Regions from separate parts of the Dokdonia sp. Dokd-P16 genome, predicted to be linked through region 1. Evidence: riboswitches for the same ligand, from Rfam matches in the RefSeq annotation. Region 1 holds a riboswitch; the other holds the start of a gene.
The links. Region 1 has a riboswitch for thiamine pyrophosphate ahead of thiS (sulfur carrier protein ThiS). Riboswitches for the same ligand answer to the same signal wherever they lie in the genome.
Positions count from the first base shown of each region.

Region 2: linked by a shared signal. The riboswitch ahead of DCS32_RS05220 (TonB-dependent receptor) and the one ahead of thiS (sulfur carrier protein ThiS) in region 1 are both predicted to bind thiamine pyrophosphate.

Region 1 covers NZ_CP029151.1:3,135,284-3,142,829, forward strand. Annotated here, with positions in the region: gene DCS32_RS13935 (thiazole synthase) at 1-538, opposite strand, end outside; gene thiE (thiamine phosphate synthase) at 535-1,182, opposite strand; gene DCS32_RS13945 (hydroxymethylpyrimidine/phosphomethylpyrimidine kinase) at 1,182-1,955, opposite strand; gene DCS32_RS13950 (thiamine phosphate synthase) at 2,435-3,022, opposite strand; gene thiC (phosphomethylpyrimidine synthase ThiC) at 3,130-4,989, opposite strand; gene thiS (sulfur carrier protein ThiS) at 5,045-5,248, opposite strand; TPP riboswitch at 5,343-5,437, opposite strand; gene DCS32_RS13965 (sensor histidine kinase) at 5,604-7,061, opposite strand; gene DCS32_RS13970 (response regulator) at 7,512-7,546, shown strand, end outside.
Region 2 covers NZ_CP029151.1:1,163,071-1,170,616, forward strand. Annotated here, with positions in the region: gene DCS32_RS05210 (leucine--tRNA ligase) at 1-1,857, opposite strand, end outside; gene DCS32_RS05215 (ketopantoate reductase family protein) at 2,040-2,963, opposite strand; TPP riboswitch at 3,075-3,166, shown strand; gene DCS32_RS05220 (TonB-dependent receptor) at 3,325-5,502, shown strand; gene DCS32_RS05225 (hypothetical protein) at 5,639-6,061, opposite strand; gene greA (transcription elongation factor GreA) at 6,252-6,728, shown strand; gene DCS32_RS05235 (HIT family protein) at 6,874-7,263, shown strand.

The DNA of each region.
Region 1 (7,546 bases):
GTACATTACTTTGCTCAATGATAATTTCTAGAAAGTCTACCGTTTTTATTCCTTTATTAGTGCCTATTGGTGCTCCTAAAGGCATCACACATGGTACACCCACATCTTCCAGTCTTTTACACAACACAGGATCTGCGTGTATGTATGGCATCACCACAAAACCTAATTTTACTAGTTCTTCGGCGGCTTTTAGGGTTTCTATTGGGTCTGGTAAAAGGTATTTGGGATCAGGATGAATTTCTAGTTTTATCCAATTAGTTTCTAGTGCTTCACGCGCTAATTGTGCTGCAAATACTGCTTCTGTTGCAGTTCTTACTCCAGAAGTGTTGGGAAGTATATTCACATGAGGACGCATAATGCTTTGCAGCATAGTGTCCTCCTCATTGGCAACATCTACACGCTTTAGAGCAACGGTTATTAGTTCGCTCTCAGATGCTATCAAAGCCTCTGTCATTAAATGATCTGCGCTAAATTTACCCGTTCCAGTAAATAATCGTGAGCTGAATTCCTTATCTGCTATTTTTAAAATATCGTTCATCTATTTTCTATTGTATGATGTTGTTCTTTATTTAATGAAGCTGCTAGTGATTGCTGGAAGGCATCTATCTTTGTAAAATCATTGGTAATTTCTCCAGATACAGCGATTCCATGAATACCAGTTTCAAGAAGATCTGCAACGTCTTTTATAGTTATTCCTCCGATTGCGATAATGGGAGTTTTAGTTTTTAATGTCTCTGTAATTATGTGATAGCCATTATAACCTAAAACCGGACTTAAATTCTTTTTGGTAGTTGTAAATCGTAAGGGACCAAGACCTATATAATCCACACCTTTGTCTATTAATGATAGACAGTCTTCTAGCGTATTTGCAGTACCACCTATAATTTGCCAAGAATACAAATACGTTCTAGCGAGAGTAGGGCAGGAGTCGGTTTTTCCTAAATGCACACCATCTGCTTTTACCTCTTTTGCTACTTCATAATGATCATTGATGATGAGTTTTGTACCATATTGAAAAGTAATTGCTCGCGCTTCTTTGGCTATATTGAGCACCTGATCTAGAGGAACATTTTTTAAGCGCAGCTGTACCAGTGTTGCGCCATGAATACAAGCATTCTGTATGTTATCAAGATGCGCTTCTGGCGTATTACCTTGAGAGATATAATGTAGTTTTGGTATCATTACGACTTAATTTTCATTATTGGGTAACTGTGTTGTCCCAGTAAGTTATCCGTTGAATTTAAAAAGGTCTCGGTATAATATTTTGCGTTCATTGAAGCCTCTTCAATGTTTTGCCCTAACATCATATTACTCGCCAGCGCAGCCGACAGCACACAACCGCTTCCATGTTTTTGTAACACTTTTTTTGCCTTTGGAGCAATACGTTTTACAACCGTTTTACTGTGGTAAATCACGTCCCAGCCTGTTTTATCCTTTCTATGTCCACCTTTTAAGTGAATATTTGTCAAGCTGCTTATGTGTTCTATCGTTTCTTCAATATTGAGGTCTGGATACAGCAGTTGTATCTCATCATAATTAGGCGTAATTATATAGCATTGTGACCATATTTTATCCAAAATATCTTGATGCTCGAGGCTATGAAAATCAAAACCAGCACTCGCTTTTATGATGGGATCTACAATGATTTTTATCTCAGGATTAAGCATTTGTAACTTATCTAAAACAAGCGACAGTACTTCCCATGATTCTATAATCCCAATCTTTACTACGGTGATTTCAAACCGTTCAAAAAGCGTTTCTATTTGTGAAATAATTACAGCTTTGTTTATCCACACACATTCTTTAAAGTTGATATCATTTTGAACCGTAACTGCTGTACAAACTGATAAACCGTATAGTTGGTGCGCTTCAAATGTTTTAATATCTGAAGTTATCCCTGCGCCACTTGATGGGTCTAGGCCTGCAATGGTTAATATGTAGTTATTCGTTTTCAATGATATTTTACTGGTTTTATTTGGGCGTTCCTTGTTTTCTTCTGCTATTTATGTGGGCGTTCCCTTTCAGGTCAGGCTTTCGCTACTCGCTTTTTATGAATGAAATATTCATAAAAGAGCTCAGACATGCCACTCAATCCTTAACGCGAACTGTTTTATTGTTTGTACCTGTTCTCTAAATGTGACGTTCTTGCTTCTAAACTATCAACTGGACTCTGCTATTCTTTTTTAAAACTTTATTTGGGCGTTCCCTTTCAGGTCAGGCTTTCGCTACTCGCTTTTTATGAATGAAATATTCATAAAAGAGCTCAGACATGCCGTTCAATCCTTAACGCGAACTGTTTTATTGTTATCTTTTTAGTCCTGTAAATATCACTTTCATGCGTTTAAAATATCCTCTAATCTTAGTATAGCCTTCGGTGAGCGCAGTCGAACCGCTCAATCCTTAACGCGAATTGCTTTATTGCGAGTTGTAGCTGCTATCCAAATGCTGCTTTAATATTTTTAAAACTCTGCAGCGGATTTTCTGCTTTCCAAATACTTCCCAACAAAGCGATTCCATTATATCCAAGTTTTTTGGCCTGTTCTAGATTTTCCTGATGAATACCTCCTAGGGCTACGATTGTTTTATTGCTATCAGTTACATCAAAGCCACGTCCATTATAACCTTCCTTAGATATGGAATTAAACACAGGACTCAAAAAGTGGTAATCAAATTCAAAATAGCAGTCTTCTAGAGTTTTCAAATCATGAAAGGAGGAGCTTATCGTTTTTCCAAACATGTTTAATCCTCTAAAATACTTGCCAGGATTGTCTATGTGATCTATACGATGTTGCTCATTAAAATGAATTCCTTTTAAACTAAATTCATTAATGACCTTATGGTGATCGTGCACTACAATCCTATCATGAAACGCAGGATCAATCTGCTGTATATAGGTGCTATAGTCCTCATAACTTTTATGAGGCTTTCTTACATGATAACAAGCTAGTCCGTCTTCAAATAACTGGTGTAGTATTTTTACTTCATTAGGAATATCATTTTCTGGCGATAGTACGATAATCATGTTTTTGAGTTAAGGATTGTAATGAAAATCCTTTTGCCTTTTTCTGGCAAAAGATTGCAGTGGAAAGCCTGCCCACGCTTTTGCAGCGTGGGAACTCCCACATTTTTTTACAGATATACTTCGGAACCTTTGGCTTTAAATTCTTTTGACTTTTCCTCCATTCCTTTTTGGATGACTTCGTTATCGACAATTTTATTTTCAGCAGCAAAATCTCTTACTTCTTGAGAAATTTTCATGGAGCAAAATTTTGGTCCGCACATGGAGCAGAAGTGTGCGATTTTTGCACCTGCTGCTGGTAGCGTCTCATCATGATATTCGCGAGCGCGCTCTGGATCGAGACCAAGATTAAACTGATCTTCCCAGCGAAATTCAAAACGTGCCATACTCAACGCATTATCGCGATGTTGCGAACCAGGGTGACCTTTGGCCAGATCTGCAGCATGAGCAGCAAGTTTATAAGTAACTACACCAACACGCACGTCTTCCTTGTTAGGTAATCCAAGGTGTTCTTTTGGAGTAACGTAGCACAACATCGCACAACCGTACCAGCCTATCATAGCGGCACCAATACCTGAGGTAATGTGGTCATATCCAGGCGCAATATCTGTGGTTAACGGACCTAAAGTGTAAAATGGAGCCTCATCGCATACTTCAATTTGCTTCTCCATATTTTCCTTAATCATATGCATAGGCACGTGACCAGGACCTTCTATAAAGCACTGCACATCATGCTTTCGAGCGATTTGTGTAAGTTCACCTAGTGTCTCTAGTTCAGCAAACTGAGCCTCATCATTTGCATCTGCTACAGATCCTGGACGTAAACCGTCACCTAAAGAAAAGGCTACGTCATATTGTTTTAAAATCTCACAGATATCTTCAAAATGGGTGTATAAAAAGCTCTCTTTATGATGTGCAAGACACCACTTTGCCATGATAGATCCGCCACGAGAGACGATACCTGTCACACGCTTTGCGGTCATAGGCACATAACGCAACAACACACCAGCATGAATCGTAAAATAGTCTACGCCTTGCTCTGCTTGTTCAATTAGAGTGTCTTTAAAAATCTCCCACGTGAGATCTTCGGCAACGCCATTTACTTTTTCTAACGCCTGGTAAATAGGAACCGTTCCCACGGGAACAGGGGAGTTGCGTATGATCCACTCGCGGGTTTCATGTATGTTTTCTCCAGTAGATAAATCCATGATATTATCTGCTCCCCAGCGGCAAGCCCACACGGCTTTTTCTACTTCTTCCTCAATGGACGAGGTAACTGCCGAGTTTCCAATATTTGCATTAATTTTCACCAAGAAATTACGTCCTAAAATCATAGGCTCTGCTTCTGGGTGGTTGATGTTTGATGGGATTACGGCACGGCCTCTTGCAACTTCTGAGCGCACAAATTCTGGCGTGATTTTATCAGGAATAGACGCGCCAAAATGTTCTCCTTTATGTTGCTTTCTAATCTCCGTCATTTCATCGATACGCTGATTTTCGCGAATAGCGATATACTCCATTTCTGGAGTGATGATTCCTTGTTTTGCATAATGCAGCTGCGTAACATTCTCTCCTTTTTTTGCACGCATAGGCTTCTTTAAAAGCTTAAAACGCATATGGTCTAAGCTTTTATCGTTAAGACGCTCATTGCAATAGGTAGAGGAGTAGCTGTCCAATTGTTCTACATTATTGCGTTCTAAAATCCACGACTCGCGAATGCGTTCAATCCCGCTGTGAATGTCAATGTTTTTGCTAGGATCTGTGTATGGTCCAGAAGTATCATACACTGTCACTGGCTCGTTTGGCGTTTTCTTTTTGGTCATGGAATCCACAGTATCACTAAGCGCAATCTCGCGCATAGCCACTTTAATTTGTGGATGTATCTTACCGTTTACGTACACCTTTTTTGAATTAGGAAATGGATTTCTAGTAATGCCGCCTTGCTTAGGCGCAGTGTCTCTATTTTTCATCTTTGTTGATTAATTAATGATGTTTTCTTACTCTTGAAGTACCTAGAAGTCGCTATTATCCACCTTGTGTGGCTTTGATAATAAGTACAGCATCGCCATCATTAGGGATGGTAGAGACCCACTGTGATCTGGTAATAATGTGCTCATTAATAGCCACAGCAATCCCACTAACAGAAATGTCGAGTTGGGTAAGAATCTGGTCTAGTGTAACCTGTGCTGGAAATTGATACGAGGTGTGATTAACCTTTATGTTTATCATGTTTAATACAATTATGAAGCATCATGCTTCGGTTATATAAACGATAAAGGAATGAGAAGGATAGAATTAAAAATAGAGGTAGCGCATAGTCATACAAAGACCTCTAACTTTTCCCTACGTTGGTATTAACCAAATCAGGTTCTAAGGATTTTTCTCAAACTAATTTAATAGCTACTCCTAAAGTTTAGACTCTAAAAGTAGTAATTATTCTGAACTAGACGAGAGAAAATATAAGAAATTTATAATGTTATGTTTTGGTAGGTAGGTTTTTATAGGGTTTTGGAACGCAATCTGTTTATTAAGAAATTACATAACATAGTCTTTTATAGACCGTGTAAACCAGCTTTTCCTCGCTCTAAAAATGCATTACAAAATGAGTGCCTTCATTTGGTGTACTTGTACAGAAGAGTTCGCCTCCATTCATTTCTACGAAATCTTTTGTGATGAGTAGTCCAAAGCCAGTTCCTTGCTCTCCTTTAGTGCCTAAAGTGGTCTTAGGAATACAATCTTTAACGAGGTTTTTGTGCCAGCTAGTTGTCATTCCCACACCGAAATCTTGTACGCCTATTTCAATACCCTGAGGACCTTTCTTGCTTGATAATATTACATTTTGATTCTTTGTGCTGAATTTGATAGCGTTTGAGATGAGATTACGTAAGATTACTTTGAACATGTTTTCATCAATAAATAGGGTAGGTGTTTCAATTTCAAATAATAGCATTACATCTTTCTCTTTTGCTGAGCGTTCATATTGCTTAGCTATAGATTTAAAAATTTCTTTTATATCACAATCCTTTTTATTTAGCTTAATTCCTTCTAGCTGGTTATATGACCAGTCTAATAAAGCGCTCACCATAGCAATTCTATCATCTAATTCATTTTTGAGACTTTGTGATATCTCTTTTAATTCATTATCCTCAATTTGGTTTTCGAGTAGTTTAACCAGCAAGGAGATATTATGCAAAGGTCCTCTAACGTCATGTGTTAGTAAAGAGAACAGCTTGTTTTTAAGAGAATTGACAGATTCAAGTTCGTGGTTTTTACTTTCTAAATCTTCCTTTGCAATTTGTAGATATTTCGTTTGCTTATCTACTTCCAAGGCTAGAAATTTATTGGTTTCTACCTGTGTTCTCATGTTTGACTTCTCTATATATTTAAACTTATAGCTAACTAATATTGAGAAAAGAATGAGTTGTAGTGTGATTAACATAGAAGAAATCAATACAATTAAGTATCTATCTACATTGTACTTGTCTTTTACAAACCATGCACTTATATAGATAACTGAGGAGAGTAACATTGGTGCATAAGCATATAAGTAATACTTATTAAACTTTTCTTCATTAAATAATCGAATCGCAGAGAATATGTTCAATAATACAGCAAGCATTGCAATAACCGCAGCAGACATTACTAGCGAACTATGTAACCATCCAATGTTGAATGTCAAAAGGTTCAAAACATATATCACTGGGATCAATACCGAGCTATATTTTAAAAAGGTATAGCTACGTGAAATTTTAGGATGATTACCGCTATGAATGTTCAAATAATTCATGGTAAACAGCAAAAAGCCAAAGGTGGTGACCATTGCGGTGATAAGCGATCCCTTCTCTTGAACTATTTCAGGAAGATAACCATCTGGAAATAATGACCAACTCCAATGCAATGTAAGTCCAAAAATAATGATGCAATAGTGACATAAAATCCTATGTCTCAAAATTAAAAATGATACCAAGTGGTAAATTCCAAAAACACCAAAGATTGCTGTAAATATGGAAACCATTAAATAATTAATATCAAAACTATTCATATGGGGCTATTGTTAGTTAAGAATGTAATACGAGTACCATAACTAAGAATCTGTGATTTTTCATCTAGATCCTTAATTACGTTTTAAAAGCTTAAAACATATATAAAAGGCAATTACAATTAGGGGTTATAATAGTTTAAATATGAAGTAGTTGTCTTTGTAATATAGTAAAAAAATCAATTCATATATAAATTATTTATTTAAAAGTCATTAAAAATAATTCTGGATAATCTAAAATTACATTGATAAACATTTAAAGATGCTATGGTATGTATGGCTTATTAATTCTATTAAGACGGCTTACTTATTATTTTATAATATGAGGCGCAAGCATCTTAAATTAATGAAGTGAGAATTATATATTAGTACGTCTATTTTATCGTAATAATTTATTTTCCAGTGACTTTTAAATTATTCTTTGCTATCTTTTAATGCCCCAAACATCATATATTGAAAAATAAACTTCTTTTAATCTTACTTGCATA
Region 2 (7,546 bases), 1.7 Mb from region 1:
GCTAAAGACCGCATCACGCAATCTATAATTTGTTTTACCAGCTCCTGCGCCTATTTTTTCTAACTCGTAAATCGCAAGTTTAACGGCTTTCTTATATTTTAATCCGTTTAAGAAATCTGAATTTGTGATGACCGTAGTTGCCTTGTCTGAAAAAGCTTCTTCTGAGATATCTACGCCTTCAAAAACATTAGGAATTGCTATGTCAAATTTCTTAGCAAAGTCATAATCACGTTGATCACCACAAGGAACTGCCATCACGGCTCCTGTTCCATAACCAGCAAGCACATAATCACCTATCCATACTGGGATAGGTTCCTTTGTAAAAGGATGCTCTGCATAAGCTCCAGTAAATACACCAGAGATGGTTTTTACATCTGCCATACGCTCACGCTCAGAACGCTTTGCTGTTTTTTCAATGTATGCTTCTACTGCTTCTTTTTGTTCTGGAGTTGTGATCTGAGCCACTAACTCATGCTCTGGAGCCAATGTCATGAAGGACACTCCAAAAATAGTATCAGGGCGTGTCGTAAAGACATCAATCCCCCTAGCCCCCGAAGGGGGAACAATTTTATTATTCAATTCGGTTGTAATCGTCTCAAGAACCTGTTCCAGATTTGCTAAAACTTCCTCATTTCTAAATCTCAATACGGTATACCCTAAGTCTTCTAAAATAGCCGTTCTTTCTTCATCTTGATCTACTTGTGTATCATGAATACCTCCATCAACCTCAATGATTAACTTTTTTGAAAGACACACAAAATCAGGGATAAATGCATCAATAGGATGCTGTCTTCTAAATTTATCACCAAGATTCTTACTTTTTAATGATTCCCATAAGGCTGCTTCTGCAGGAGTGGGATTCTCTCTCATCTCCTTTGCTCTCTCTAAGAGTAACGCCGCATTATTCCCTCCGGTCAAGTATCCCGCTCGAGTTCCCCCTTTGGGGGCTAGGGGGAATGTAACCATCGCTCCAACAGATTTCCCTATCCAGTTGCGCTGTGTTTCTTTTATTGATTCGCTCCAGTCTATTCCTTCAAGTCCTTGTATTAAACGCTCTGCATAAGCAGAGATTCGCATAGACCACTGTGTCATTTTCTTACGTATCACCGTGTGACCACCACGCTCAGAAACGCCGTTTACAATCTCATCATTTGCAAGTACGGTTCCAAGTGCTGGACACCAGTTTACTTCCGTTTCGGCAAGATAGGTCAGGCGATATTGTAATAATATATCTTGTTGTTCTTTTTCTGTAAACGCATTCCACTGCTCTGCAGTGAATGGTGTGATATTATCATCACAAGCAGCGTTTACCTCTGCATTTCCAGTTTTCGCGAAAGCGGAAACCAACGTTTCTATCGCCTCTGCTTTATCTGTATCCTTATTATACCATGAGTTAAAAAGCTCTGTAAAAATCCACTGCGTCCATTTATAGTACTCAGGATTTGAGGTACGCACCTCACGACTCCAATCAAAAGAAAAGCCAATTTTATCCAGCTGTTTTCTATAACCGGCAATCACATTACCTTGGTTATCTACACCACCCTCAATATTGACCTTTGTAGTCACAGCAGGATGCTGCCCTGTCTGGATTGCATATTGCTCTGCAGGCAATCCAAAAGAATCATATCCCTGTGGATGCAGCACATTAAACCCCTTTAAACGCTTGTAACGCGAGTACACATCACTAGCAATATACCCAAGCGGGTGTCCCACATGAAGCCCTGCACCAGAAGGATAAGGAAACATATCAAGCACATAATATTTAGGCTTGTCACTGCTATTTGACGCGTGAAAAGTGCCTTTATCTGCCCAGTATTGTTGCCATCTGGCTTCTATCTCGTTAAAGTGGTATTTCATGGTATATGTATTATTTATACGCTTTCGCGAAAGCGTGCTCATCCTAATTTAAGGGGGCAAATTTACAATTAATTATGGGGAATTAGATAGTAGCCAATGACATGCTTTGGTTATCATTATAATGCGCACTCTAGCGTGCTTACTGCAATGTGATTTCTCGTCGCTACGCGCTGTCGAAATGACTATTGTCTTGCCTGTTGTTCTTGCGGCAATAACAACTCATAAATCATCTCGTTTATTGGTGTAGGCACTCCGAGTCTTTTGCCTTCCTTCACGATATAACCATTAAAGTTTTCTAGTTCGCTAGGTTTTCCTGCCATGATATCGCGTTGTGTCGAAGCTGTGGTCTCATGCGCTTGCTTGCTAATGGCTTCAAACATATTTTCAATTGTTTTCTCTGGGAGTATAATTCCTTTTGCTTTTGCCACCTCAAATACTTCTTGCGCGGTTTTGCGCATCAATTCTTTTATATATGGCTGCTCTCTCATCACTCCTATAGGAACTCTTGTTAGTCCGCCTATAGCACTTATGGTTGTTATAAAAAGGAATTTTTGCCAGATGGCTACTTGAATATTATCTGGTACAGCTGCGTTAATTCCTGCATCTGTAAATACAGACAACATCCTTTCTAAACGTTCCGTCTTACTATTATCCTGCTCACCAAATAATATTGCGGGTGCTATATCTGGATTAGAAATCACTCCTGGTGCTTCTATAAAACTTATCATACGGCAAAGTCCTGCCAGTACTTGTGACTTAGGCACCACCGCATTAAGGACCTCCACATTGCTTGCTCCGTTTTGTAAAGGCAGATATAATGTATTTTCATCACAATATTGCAATATGTCTTTTACAGTCCTCTCTATTTGATATGACTTCACTCCAAAGATGACTAGGTCTGGCGTTTCAATCTTACTAAGATCATCTGTTGCCAGATACGGAGTCGCTTTAAAGTTTCCTGTTATGCTTTTTACCTCAATACCGTTTTCTTGTATGGCTGTAAGGTGTGCTCCTCTAGCAATCATGGTCACTTTATTTCCAGTAAGTGCGAGTTTCCCTCCAAAGAATCCTCCCACGCCACCGGCTCCGTAAATCAAAATATGCATCGTTTTTATAATTTTATAAGAACTAGAAAATGCTAGTCAGCTTAAAAGTACAGTAAGTTGATTTATTTTTTCTTTATAATATCTTAATTAAAAACTCTAGTATATCTTTGCAAAATCTCAAAGGGGTGCTTTTTACGAAGCTGAGATTATACCCATTGAACCTAGAACAGGTAATGCTGTTTAGGAATGAGGAACATGTCTTTCCAGATAACGCTATACAAATTAGCTTTTCTAGTGTCACCATATTTCTCTTGAGAAGCACCACGGTGCACCCTCTTCAATATGTGCTTATCGCACAGGTATATTAATGATAACTTATCGGAATATTTGCCCTTTGTATTCGTAACTAAACCATATACGGATGAAAAAGATCCTATTGAGTATGATTGCGCTTGCAGGAATTACAGCTAGTGCACAAGAGAAAACAGTGGTAGACACTACAAAAGTAGAATCCCTAGATGAAGTTTTAGTACGCTCTGTAAGAGTAAAAGCCGACTCACCAATTACGCATTCCAACCTTACAAAAAAACAAATTGCAGAGCGCAACTTAGGACAAGACATTGCCACGCAGCTCAACTTTTTACCAAGTGTAGTTACAACCTCAGATGCCGGTGCGGGAATAGGTTACACAGGTTTTAGAGTGCGCGGTACGGGTAATCAAGGTATCAATGTTACTATAAATGGAATCCCATATAATGATGCAGAGAGTGCAACTACATTCTTTGTAAACCTACAAGATTTTAGCTCTTCTGTTGAGAGTTTACAGTTACAACGTGGTGTAGGATCTTCTACTAATGGACCTGGAGCTTTTGGAGCAAGTCTTAATATTCTTACTGATGCAATTTCTAATGAAGCATATGGTGAGATTTCTAACTCTTTTGGGTCTTTTGGGACGCGACGTCACAATGTGAAATTTAGTACAGGTTTGCTTAATGATCACATAGAGATATCTGGTCGTTTATCACAGATTAAATCTGACGGTTACATCGACCGTGCGTCATCTGATCTTAAATCGTATTTTTTACAAGCAGCATACAAGGATGATAATACACTTATCAAACTTATCAACTTTGCAGGATCTGAGGTTACATACCAATCTTGGTTTGGGATAGATGCAGAGACACTTGAGGAAGATAGAACCTTTAACCCTGCTGGACAGTTTACAGATGAGAATGGTGAGACACGCTTTCACGAGAATCAAGTAGATGATTACAAGCAAGATCATTACCAACTGCATTGGAACCAGCGTTATGACAATAACTGGAGCACACAGCTTAGTTTAAACTACACCTACGGGAGAGGATTTTTTGAAGAATATAAAGAGGATGAAGATCTTGCATTTTACAGTATTGCCCCTGTAGTTATAGGTAGTGAGACCATAGAAACATCAGATATTATAAGACGTCGCTGGCTAGACAATGACTTCTATGTGGCAAGTGCAACGGCAAATTACAAGGACAACAAAATCGACTTTGTAGGTGGTGCTTACGGTAGTATTTATGATGGAGACCATTTTGGCGAAGTGATTTGGGCGCGTTTTGCTAGTGATAGTGAGACTGGTGACAACTACTACTTCGGGACTGGAAAGAAAAAAGAATTTTCTGCTTTCGCGAAAGCGAACTACCGCTTCAATTCAAAATGGAGTGGATACTTAGACCTACAGCAGCGCTTTATCTCATACACTACAGACGGAATCAACTCTGACGTTGCCGAATTTATTGTAGATGAAGACTATAGTTTCTTTAACCCAAAAGCAGGTCTTTCTTATAAAATAGACAGCGAAAACCAATTATATGCATCTTTTGCAAGAGCAAATCGCGAACCTAACCGTACAGATTTTGAAAACGGAGCTCCGCGTCCAGAGCGTCTTAATGATTGGGAATTAGGATGGAGATACAATACAAGCCGCGTGTCGCTTAATGTAAATGGATATTATATGGGATATCGTGACCAGCTAGTTCTCACTGGAGCGCTAGATGACGTAGGGGCACCTATACGTGCAAATAGTGGTGAGAGTTATAGAGCAGGTATCGAAATAGATGCTGCAATTGCTATTACTGATAAGTTGATGATACAACCTAACCTAGCACTAAGCACAAATAAAAACAAAGACTTCGTTTTTGAAAGAGATGGTGTGTTAACAAATCTAGGCAATACAAATATCTCTTATTCTCCAGATGTAGTAGTGGGTAACACCATAAGCTACAAACCTGCAGAAAATCTAAGGTTAAGCTTCCTGTCTAAATACGTGGGAGAGCAATATCTAGGGAACATCGATAGCGACTTTTCAAAGCTAGATAGCTACTTTACAAATGACCTCAACATAAGTTATGAGATAAAGGATGTGTCTGTTTTTAAATCTATTATCCTTAACGGATTAGTAAACAACATCTTTGATATAGACTATGTGTCAAATGGATATTTCTTTACCTATGATGATGATTTTTCAGTACCAAATGAGATCACTACCATTGAAGGAGCGGGCTATTATCCGCAGGCGGGAATTAACTTCTTAGTAGGTGCTACGCTTAAATTTTAAGGGATAAAACGCCTTATTATTTAATTTTCGCTATATTTAAGTCGCTAAAAATAAACAATGTGTAATCAGTTGGGGGACTGAACTACAAATTGTAAGTGAGAAGCCGCCTCTTTTGAGTCGGCTTCTTTTTTTTCTTTTAGTTAAATACGGTGATGCTATTACCAGAAGCATTTACTCGGTAATTAAGCATTGTGTATTCTAGCACCTCATTATTAGACTGCCCAGTAAAAAGATTGTAACTATTATCATCATCACACTGACATTTTACATTAATACCGTCTATAACCATGAGCGAGCAATCATTGGGTGCATGGTTAGGGTCTGATGCTTCCCACGCAACAATGCTGCTGCCTGTATTAATAACAAAAAGACCACGTAAACCACCATTCTGAACATAGATAGGATTACTTGGAATTTCTAAATCTAATACCTGGATAGCACTCAACTGTGTAGAAAAGTTCACATCTAGTAAGAAAGGATTACGCTGGTTTCCATCATCACTATTTGTGCATGAAAAGCAAAGAGTAGTAAGAAGGACAAAGGTCAATATCTGACGCATAGAAATATTTTTTTTTACGCTTTCGCGAAAGCGTGATTTCAATAATTTAGGCTCGCAAGGTACCATAAAACGGTAAAGGATTTAAAATATTTTGTATATTCGTGAGACACGTCCCGAAGAGGGACTTTTTTTATGTGTATGCATAAAATGACACCATTTTTAAACTAATTATACTTAAACCGGATCTATTATGAGTAAGGTAAATTATTATACACCAGAGGGCTTAAAAAAGCTCAAGGATGAACTCAATCACCTACGCGATGTGGAGCGCCCTAAGGCATCACAAGATATTGCAGATGCTCGTGACAAAGGAGATTTAAGTGAGAACGCTGAATATGATGCTGCAAAGGAAGCACAAGGTATGCTTGAAATGCGTATTGCAAAATTAGAAAACCTAGCCTCAAATGCACGTATCATTGACGAGTCACAACTAGACACTTCTAAAGTGCTTGTGCACTCTACAGTAAAGATTAAAAATCAAATTAATGGCGCAACCATGACCTACAAACTTGTAGCTCAAAATGAAGCCGACATTAAAAAAGGTCTTATCTCTGTAGACTCACCTATAGGTAAAGGACTGCTAGGTAAGGAAGTAGGTGAAGTAGCTGAAATTCAAGTGCCAAGTGGCGTGATGAAATTTGACGTTGTTTCTATCTCAAGAGACTAAGTTGAACTCGAAATTGAAGTTGAAATTGAAGTTGAAATTGAAAGCTCTATGCTTCTTTAACTACATTAAAAGACTAAAAGTTACCATGTAATTTTTAGTCTTTTTACTTAATAGATTTACCTATCCATTTCATAAACACATTCATATGCCAAGCATTTTTACCAAGATTATAAATAAAGAAATTCCAGGACACATCGTTGCAGAAGATGATAAGCACATCGCCATTCTAGATGTAAATCCTAATGCAAAAGGACATACACTCTGTATCCCTAAAAAGGAGGTAAATAAAGTATTTGATCTTGAGGAACAAGAATACCTCGACCTGATGCTATTCTCTCGCAAGGTTGCAATTGCTCTAGAAAAAGCAGTGCCTTGTAAACGCGTAGGCGTTTCTGTAATAGGTCTTGAAGTTCCTCACGTACATGTACATCTTGTACCGCTACAAACTATGGAAGATATCCAGTTTAAGAAAAAAGTGACACTTACCGATGGAGAGTTTAAAGAGCTTGTAGAGGTTATAAAAAGTGAGTTTTAGAAACATAAACACCTGCTATTCAATCAAAAATATTTCTAACTTCGTAAACTATTTGTAAGATTTTTCTTTGTTGGTTTGTTTTTTTAGGTTTGAACTTATTGATCTAAAAACTAACAAATTATAATAAAATCATCAGCTCATCATTTGTTGCATTACTTATAGTAGCTTCTACTAATTTAAACGCTAATATTGTTAGTGAGGAGTTTTTTGATGCAGATTGTTTTACTGTTGCATCTCAAACAGAACAAGATTTCCTTGATAATATGGCAAATCAACATGCAAT